Latilactobacillus sakei subsp. sakei DSM 20017 = JCM 1157: one gene and its partner. The protein of the gene in region 2 binds, or shares a complex with, the protein of the main gene of each other region. Links are inferred from orthologs where the notes say so. Each region holds a gene or a part of one and is shown on either strand. Other genes may lie near its edges.

The links. Proteins that work in one complex are often made in the same cells at the same time.
Region 1: the proteins of uvrA (region 2) and mfd are in contact, whole or in part, in a crystal structure (PDB 4DFC), measured with the Escherichia coli proteins. The link is inferred for Latilactobacillus sakei subsp. sakei DSM 20017 = JCM 1157 from one-to-one orthologs.

The regions. Positions count from the first base shown.
Region 1 is NZ_AP017929.1:843,556-848,232, reverse strand. What follows is about bases 607-4,677. They hold mfd (transcription-repair coupling factor), read right to left. Parts: upstream 4,329-4,677; coding sequence 807-4,328; downstream 607-806. Other genes in these bases: pth (aminoacyl-tRNA hydrolase), read right to left, coding at 4,567-4,677; LEUCM_RS04230 (putative polysaccharide biosynthesis protein), read right to left, coding at 607-770. Outside these bases: more of LEUCM_RS04230, read right to left, coding at 1-606. UniProt on the Escherichia coli protein: Couples transcription and DNA repair by recognizing RNA polymerase (RNAP) stalled at DNA lesions. Mediates ATP-dependent release of RNAP and its truncated transcript from the DNA, and recruitment of nucleotide excision repair machinery to the damaged site.
Region 2 is NZ_AP017929.1:1,876,529-1,881,162, forward strand. What follows is about bases 588-4,008. They hold uvrA (excinuclease ABC subunit UvrA), read right to left. Parts: upstream 3,641-4,008; coding sequence 788-3,640; downstream 588-787. Other genes in these bases: LEUCM_RS09465 (DUF308 domain-containing protein), read right to left, coding at 588-666; uvrB (excinuclease ABC subunit UvrB), read right to left, coding at 3,650-4,008. Outside these bases: RNase adapter RapZ, read right to left, coding at 1-4; more of LEUCM_RS09465, read right to left, coding at 130-587; more of uvrB, read right to left, coding at 4,009-4,634. UniProt on the Escherichia coli protein: The UvrABC repair system catalyzes the recognition and processing of DNA lesions. UvrA is an ATPase and a DNA-binding protein. A damage recognition complex composed of 2 UvrA and 2 UvrB subunits scans DNA for abnormalities.

The sequences.
Region 1 (4,677 bases), 1.0 Mb from region 2 along the record:
GTGAATGAATCAACCAACTGTAATAACACTATTAATGAAGCAAACAGACAAATTGAGCCCCCTTCTATTAATAAGCGTTTAGCCAATGAACGGTACGCACCTAGGTTAATGCCCTTCGGTTTTGTCCCTCTGAGCACGAAGGCCTTTTCCGCCGGTTTCAATAAGGCAACTGTTGCTACCAAGCCTCCGAAAAAGGCACCGGACATCGCCCAGGTTCCCATTTCATAAACGGACCAGTGTAGCTTCAGCGACAACCAGGCCGCTAGGATAATGACAACCACCCGGACAAGTTGTTCGGCCACTTGCGACGTAGCCGTTGGAATCATATTGAAGATCCCTTGGAAATACCCCCGCGTAACCGCCAAAAACGGCATCAATAAGAACATGTATGACACCATTCTGATTAACGGTGCTAATTCAGCATCCGCCATTGCCACCGCAATTGCCGGTGCTTGATATTGCAGATAGAAAAAGATCAGTGCGCCGAATAACCCTAATAGCGCAAAAGATCGCCGTAAAATCTGTGTTTGTTCAGCCGGGGCCGTTTCCTCAGCCACAATTTTAGAGATATAAACTGGGAAACCACTTAACGCAAACGTCATCCCAATCCCATAGATAGGGTAAACTTGCTGATAAACGTAAAACCCGGTGTTGCCAACCATATTTTGAAATGGGATCCGATAGACCGCACTCAATATTTTGGCAACAAAGGAGGCAATTGATAAGACAACTGCGCCCTTCATTAAATGTTGCATCTGTTTATTTTGCATCGAATCCCTCCGATAATCGCTACCAGTAACTAGCGGTTATTTTGCCAACTGCTTCTTTTCGATTTCAACAAGTGTTTCCACAAAAATCGCCAACTCACGTAACCAATCGCCAGTCTTCATCTTAGGTTGGATAATTAACGTCACACTTAATTTTTCTTGTTCAAAACCGACCGTTGCCTTCAAGCGAGTTGCTGACAAGGCTTCAAAAATCTGTTCACCAGAAACTAAGCGACTCCCTTTTGGTGATAAGACGACTTGAATCTTGTCTTTGACTTGTTTAATCGTTTCGATTAACGCATCATCGGCATTCATTTTTAATTGGCCAATCGTTAAGAGATGCGCGACTTGAACGGGATAATCCCCGAAGCGATCGATTAAATCGCTCTGAATTTCCGTAAAGGCCGCTTCCGTATCCATTTGGCGAATCCGTTTGTAAATTTCAATTTTTTGCCGTTGATCATTAATATAATCATCCGGCAAGTAAGCTTCGAGCTTCAAATCAATCTCAGCGTTAGTCTTAGCCGCCACTTTCTTACCTTGTTTCTTGGCGACTGCTTCGCTGAGCATTTGTGAGTATAAATCAAAACCGACTGAATCGATAAAGCCGTGTTGTTGTTTACCTAATAAGTTACCAGCGCCTCGAATCGATAGATCACGCATCGCAATTTTGAAGCCGGAACCTAATTCAGTAAAGTCTTTAATAGCCTGCAGACGCTTCTCGCTGACCTCGGTCAACACCTTATCCGGTTTATACATAAAGTACCCGTAAGCGACCCGACTACTCCGGCCAATCCGCCCCCGTAATTGATACAGTTGGGACAAGCCGTAGTGATCAGCATCTTCGACAATCATCGTATTCACATTGGGCATATCAACCCCGGTTTCAATAATCGTGGTTGTGACCAACACATCATACTTACCTTGAACAAAGTCGTAAATGACCCCTTCTAGTTGGGCCTCCGTCATTTGCCCATGTGCATAGCCGACGGTTGCCTCTGGCACAAGCGCTTGAATCTCATCGACGGTTTGTTCAATATCACTGACCCGATTGTGCAGGTAAAAGACTTGGCCATTGCGTTCCAATTCCCGTTCAATCGCTTCTCGCATCGCACCAGCATTTTGTTCCATCACATAGGTTTGGATGGGGTACCGGTTAGTTGGTGGGGTTTCAATAACAGAAAGATCCCGCACACCCAACATCGACATGTGTAACGTCCGTGGAATTGGCGTTGCCGTTAAGGTTAACACATCGACTTGCGCTTTTAATTGTTTAAGTCGTTCCTTATGTTTAACACCAAACCGTTGTTCTTCATCGACAATTAATAAGCCAAGGTCCTTGAAGACGACATCTTTTGATAATAGACGATGCGTTCCAATGACGATATCCACTTGCCCTTTTTCCAAGCCTTTAAGCGTAGCCGTCACTTCTTTACGCGTTTTAAATCGTGATAATAGTCCGAGTTCAACTGGAAAATCCGCAAATCGCGCTAGCATGTTTTCATAATGTTGTTGCGCCAAAATCGTGGTGGGCACCAAGAAAGCGACCTGCTTCCCGGCTGCGACTGCTTTAAACGCAGCGCGCAAGGCAACTTCGGTTTTCCCAAAACCAACATCCCCGACCAACAAACGGTCCATTGGGCGTACTTTTTCCATATCATGCTTAATCTCGGCCGTACTCCGTAATTGATCATCCGTTTCTGGATACGCAAACTGATTTTCGAAGTCAGCTTGTAGTTGATCATCTTCAGGAAAGGCATAGCCCTTTTCAGCTTCCCGTTGCGCGTACAATTCGATTAAATCATCCGCAATATCTTCAATCTTAGCGGAAACTTTACTCTTAGTCTTTTGCCATTCCGCCCCACCTAGTTTATTAATCTTAGGTGTTTTGGATTCAGCCGAGACGTATTTTTGAACCATGTCCAACTGTGTCACTGGAATAAACAGCTTCCCATTATCCCGGTACAAGATGGTGATGTAATCCTGATGGACACCGTCGACTTCTAAGGTCTCCATCCCGACGTATTCACCAATCCCGTGGTTGACGTGAACGACGTAATCGCCTGGCTTTAATTCGCTGTAACTCTTTAAGCGTTCCGCATTAGCTAACGTTTGCCGGCGCACCTTCTTTTTCGGTGCGGTATTAAATAATTCTTTTTCAGTCAGAACGACTAATTTTAAATCTGGTAGTTCAAAGCCATTTTGCAATGAGCCTTGGACAATTTGAATCTGCCCAGCCACCAACTTAGTTTTAGTCGTGACCGTCGCTTCAATCTCAAAATCGTGGAAGGTTTGGTCAATTTTCTTCACTCGTTTGGCATCTGATACTAAGACGACCACTGTTTGTTGTTGCTTTTGCCACCGGCTCATTTCCGTTTTTAACAATGGCATTTGGCTAAAGAACTGTTGTACATTGCGGGTTGGCATATTGCCGAGCGTATCTAGTTTTAGCTTACCCATCCCTTTTTGGAATAAGGATAAGTATAAATGCGGATGTTGGTCTTGCTTCATTAAATGATGAACATCGACTAACAGTTTTTGTGCCGGTAGTAAGCGGCGATTGCCCAACATATCGGTCTGCCAATTAGCGGCTTCTTCCGCTAGGACGCGTTGTGTTTCTTGAATGCGAGGATAATCATCAAAAACAACTAACCCGCTGTTTTTAAAGTAATCAATTAGACTCGTATGATCGGGGTAAAGATAATCGACGAAGAGTGCTAAGTTTTCCAAGCGCTCGCCTGCCAATAATCGACTAATCGGCGTTTCGAAGTTCACGGCTAACGCCTTTTGATCATCTTTTGCCGTTATCTTGGCTGCTGTTTGTTGATAATCGGCTTGCAATGCTTCTCCGGCCATTTCGAGTTGTGCCGCATTGGCTAATAGATCAGTCGCCGGCATGATAGCGACACTCTCGAGGTTTTCAATACTTCGTTGGGTATCCGCCTCAAACGAACGAATCGCATCGACTTCGGTATCAAACAGTTCAATCCGAACTGGATTTTCCGTATCAAGGGGGAAAATATCAATGATATCGCCCCGCATTGCAAACTCACCAGGTTTACCGACTAATTTATCGCGATGATAGCCCATTTCGGCTAACTGTGCGCCTAAAATTTTCGGATCGACTTCGCCGCCCATTTCAATCTGGGTCTGACTATCGCGCCATTGACGGGCTGTTGGCAATAACCGTCGCATTCCTGCAACTGACGTCACGACAATCCCTTTTTTACCCGTCGCCAAAAAGCTCAACGTTCGTACACGTTCAGCTCTTGATTCCGGTGAACTAACTGCAATTTCGGCCGCCATCACTTCTTCAACAGGAAAGGTATAAATCTGGTCCCCATTTAACTGATTGGCTAAATCTTCAGCAACCTGATTGGCTTGAAACATATTACTTTCAATGATTAATAACGGCTGACGCTGTTGTTTATAAATCGTTGCCAAAAAAAGCGTCTTGGCTGAGCCCGAAAGGCCCGTAAGCAGTTGTCTGACGCCTGGCTTTTGATTTTCTAATACGGATTGCACTTGCTGGGTGTTACCCAACATTGAAATTAAATCCATTCAAAAGGTCCCTTACTTTCTTGAATTTTGTGACTGGTAGAAATGGGCGATACGGCCTTTAAACGTGCTATTAGTGCTAGTGCTCAAAATCTAAACAAGCACTAAAAGCACTCTAATTTTTAAACGTGCCATTAGTGCTAGATTTCTGCGCCTAGCTACGCATCGTAAACAATCGGTTGCACCGATTATTCACGATACTAGGCTAGTGCTCAAAATCTAAACAAGCACTAAAAGCACTCTAATTAAATTTATTCATTGTCTTCATAAAATCATCGTTTTGACACCAATCGTCGATTGCTTCGCAGGCTTGATCAATCGCTTGATTAATCACTGGTGCGCCATCTTTATC
Region 2 (4,634 bases):
TCATTAGTCCCCACTCCTCGAATTATCGGTTATTCCATTGTAGCATGCCTGGTGTGTCATTGAAAGTAAACATGACTATAAACATTAAAAAAGTCTAAAACAACTGAATGTTGTTCTAGACTTTTCATTTTATAACCGACGCGCAATCGCGATAACAATCGCGTTGATTCCAACAATCACGAAGTAAAAACCTAATAAGGTAGTCATCGTCACAGCTGCCACCACTGGATTCATTAATAATAATAAGCCCACGATCAATCCTAAAACGTTTAAGATAATCGATAGAATATACAAGCCCATGTTAAATTGCTTCAAATGACTTACATTTAATAACCCGACGATTGCATCTAGCAAGAACCAAATTGCAAACATATAACTCATTGTAAAAATGCCGGCTGGGATATTAAAGATGAATAATAACCCGATGACAATATCTAAAATAGCATTGACCAACATCACGGTCGCCCGAATACCAGTATCTTGTCTTAATTGTCCGTAAACACTAATTTTAGCAATTCCCCGAATAATCGCAGCCACCGCCACAATGATGACTAAGCCAGATAATGTTGCTTTCGGCTTATTTAACAAGAAGTACGCCCCAATTAGGAAAATAATCCCGGTCATTAATTCTGACCAATCAAATCGCCAATCATTTCTTCTAAACATCTTACCACCTCTTCCTATCTAATAAATCTATCATACTTTTTTTGGGACCAATGCTCAATAACTTTCATAAAAAAGAAGCCCATCAAAAAAGCTGAGATCAACATTGACCTCAGCCCAATACTCATTCTTGTGCCGCTAGTGTGCGCGCTGTATCACGTTCTAAAATTGGTTTCAAATAACGTCCCGTGTAGCTTTCTGCGACGTTCACCAATGTTTCAGGTGTGCCGGTCGCAACGATCGTACCACCTTTGTCGCCACCTTCTGGTCCTAAATCAATGATATGATCAGCCGTTTTAATCACGTCAAGGTTATGCTCAATGACTAAAACAGTGTTGCCCTCATCAACTAACCGTTCTAAGACCCCTAACAATCGTTTAATATCATCCGTATGCAAACCTGTTGTTGGTTCGTCTAAGATATACAAATTCTTACCCGTTGATTGTTTTTGCAATTCAGAAGCCAATTTCATCCGTTGGGCTTCCCCACCAGATAAGGTTGTTGCTGATTGGCCTAATGTCACATAACCTAAACCAACATCGACAATTGTTTGTAGTTTACGAGCAATCTTAGGAATGTTTTCGAAGAATTCAGTTGCTTCAGAAACGGTCATATCCAAGATTTCAGCAATGTTCTTACCTTTGTAAACCACCTCTAACGTTTCTGAATTATAACGACTACCATGACAAATTTCACAAGGGACATAGACATCCGGTAAGAAATTCATTTCAATCTTGATAATCCCGTCACCCTTGCAGGCTTCACAGCGACCGCCCTTCACATTAAAACTAAAGCGGCCCTTCTTGTAACCCCGTAACTTTGCTTCATTGGTTTGTGCGAATAAATCTCGGACATTGTCGAAGACACCGGTATAAGTTGCTGGGTTACTCCGTGGTGTGCGGCCAATTGGACTTTGGTCGATATTAATCAACTTCTCAAGGTTTTGATAACCCGTGATGGTCTTATATTGACCCGGTTTAGCTGAATTACGATTCATCTTTTGCGCAAGGGCCTTTTTCAAAATCGTATTCACTAATGTTGATTTACCAGAACCAGAAACACCAGTCACGGCGATAAATTCACCTAATGGAAAATCAACCGTTAAATCTTTTAAATTATTTTCGGCAGCGCCAGTTACGCGCACTTTTTTGCCATTCCCTTGACGTCGTTTTAACGGTACCGGAATATAATCCTGCCCCGCTAAATAACGACCCGTTAAGGAATTGGGATTCTGTTCAACTTCCGTTGGTGTGCCAGCGGCCATCACTTTCCCACCAAGATCCCCAGCACCTGGGCCAATATCGATCAGGTAATCGGCTGCTCGCATCGTATCTTCATCATGTTCAACCACGATTAAAGTATTCCCTAAATCGCGCATCTTCTTCAAAGAACCGATTAAACGGTCATTATCACGTTGATGCAACCCGATTGAAGGTTCGTCTAAGATATAAAGCACGCCAGATAAGTTCGACCCAATTTGTGTGGCCAAACGAATCCGTTGTGCTTCCCCACCGGAAAGTGTCCCAGCTGACCGACTCAACGTTAAGTAGTCTAAGCCGACGTTAATCAAGAAAGTCAGGCGATCATGAACTTCTTTCAAAATGGGTTTCGCAATCACTTGATCTTTTTCAGAAAGTTCAAGATTGTCAAAGAATGGGAGGCCATCCTTGATTGCATTGTCTGAAACTTCGGCGATATCTTGTCCACCGACTTTAACTGCCAAGGCTTGACGATTTAGTCGCTTACCGTGACACGTTTGACACGTTAATTCCGTCATATAGGTCCGCATCTGCGTCCGTGTGAAATCACTATTCGTTTCACGATAACGACGGTCAATATTGCTGAGGACCCCTTCAAAAGGCACTTCAACATCGCGAACGCCACCAAAATCATTTTCATAATGGAAGTGGAATTCTTTGCCTTGTGAGCCGTTTAAGATGATATCTTTTTGGCGAGGTGTCAACTTACTGAAAGGACGGTCCATATCGATTTTAAAGGCCGTGCAAGCTTGTTCTAACATTTGTGGGTAATATTGCGAACTGATTGGATTCCAAGGCGCAATCGCCCCTTCACGCAATGTTTTACTTGTATCTGGGACAACGAGGTCCGTATCAACTTCTAGTTTTAAACCTAGGCCATCACATTCAGGACAAGCCCCAAATGGTGCATTAAATGAGAACAGCCGTGGTTCTAATGCCCCAACCGTAAAGCCACAGATTGGACAAGCATAATGTTCAGAGAACAAGAGTTGTTCGCCGTCAATCACATCAGCTGTCGCATAACCGTCAGATAGTCTCAAAGCTGCTTCAAACGAATCAAATAACCGTGACCGAACACCGTCTTTAACGACGATTCGATCAACAACAATATTGATATCATGTTTCTTATTCTTATCTAATTCTAAATCCGTGCTAACATCCATTACTTCGCCATCCACTTGGACACGAACGTAGCCTTCACGCTGAATCTTCTCGAAGATTTTTTTGTGTTGCCCTTTTTTACCACGAACAATCGGTGACATAATTTGGAGTTTAGTCCGTTCTGGTAAAGCCAATACCCGATCAACCATTTGTTCTACGGATTGGCTACTGATTTCAGTACCATCATTTGGACAGATGGGTTGACCAACTCGGGCCCACAATAAGCGGAGGTAGTCATTGATTTCAGTGACTGTCCCAACTGTTGAACGTGGGTTTTTAGAGGTCGTCTTTTGGTCAATCGAAATCGCTGGACTTAACCCGTCAATTGAATCAACATCCGGCTTATCCATTTGCCCTAAGAACTGACGCGCGTATGCTGATAAACTCTCAACATAGCGCCGTTGTCCTTCTGCATATAACGTATCAAATGCTAAAGAGCTCTTCCCAGAACCAGATAACCCGGTGATGACCACTAACTTATCTCTTGGAATCGTAACATCGATATCCTTTAAATTATGGGCGCGTGCGCCGTGAATTACTATCTTATCATTTGCCATACTTGACCTCTAATCTATTTCACTTTTTAATTCTAAAATGGTATCCCGCAATGTCGCCGCTTGTTCGAAATCAAGTTTCTTAGCTGCTAAGCGCATCTGTTCGGATAGTCGTTCAACCATTTCTAGTTTTTCAGCCTTCGACATGTTCTCTAGATCAATCTCATTGGTCATCTTAATTTCTTCTGGATGTTCAACTGATTGAACCATTGAAATCGCATCTCTAATTGGTTTAATAATCGTTTTCGGTGTGATGTTATGAGCTGTATTGTAGTCTTCTTGAATTGTCCGTCGCCGTTTAGTTTCATCAATTGCGTGACGCATTGAATCCGTAATCTTATCGGCGTACAACAAGACTTGCCCATTTTCATTACGAGATGCCCGGCCAATGGTTTGGATTAAGGAACGTTCGCTACGTAAGAAGCCTTCCTTATCTGCGTCTAAAATCGCCACTAAGGATACTTCAGGCACATCGATTCCTTCCCGTAATAAGTTAATCCCAATTAAGACATCGAACTTGCCCAGTCGTAAATCACGGATAATTTCCGTTCGTTCCAACGTCTTGATATCACTGTGCAAGTACCGGACTTTGATTCCCAGTTCCTTGAGATAATCGGTTAAATCTTCCGACATCTTCTTGGTTAAAGTTGTAATGAAGACCCGTTCATTCTTTTCGATGCGGTCATTGATCTCACCGACTAAATCGTCAATCTGGCCCATAATTGGTCGGACTTCAATATTGGGATCCAACAGGCCGGTTGGTCGAATAATCTGATCCACTTGAATATCGGTTTGTTCCGCTTCGTAAGGCCCTGGTGTGGCCGACACATACATAATTTCATTCACGTGCTCTTCGAATTCTGGCAACGTTAATGGGCGGTTATCTAACGCACTTGGTAACCGGAAACCATAGTCAATCAACATTTGTTTCCGCGCACGATCACCGTTGTACATCCCCCGAATTTGGGGCATAGTAACATGGGATTCATCAATCATC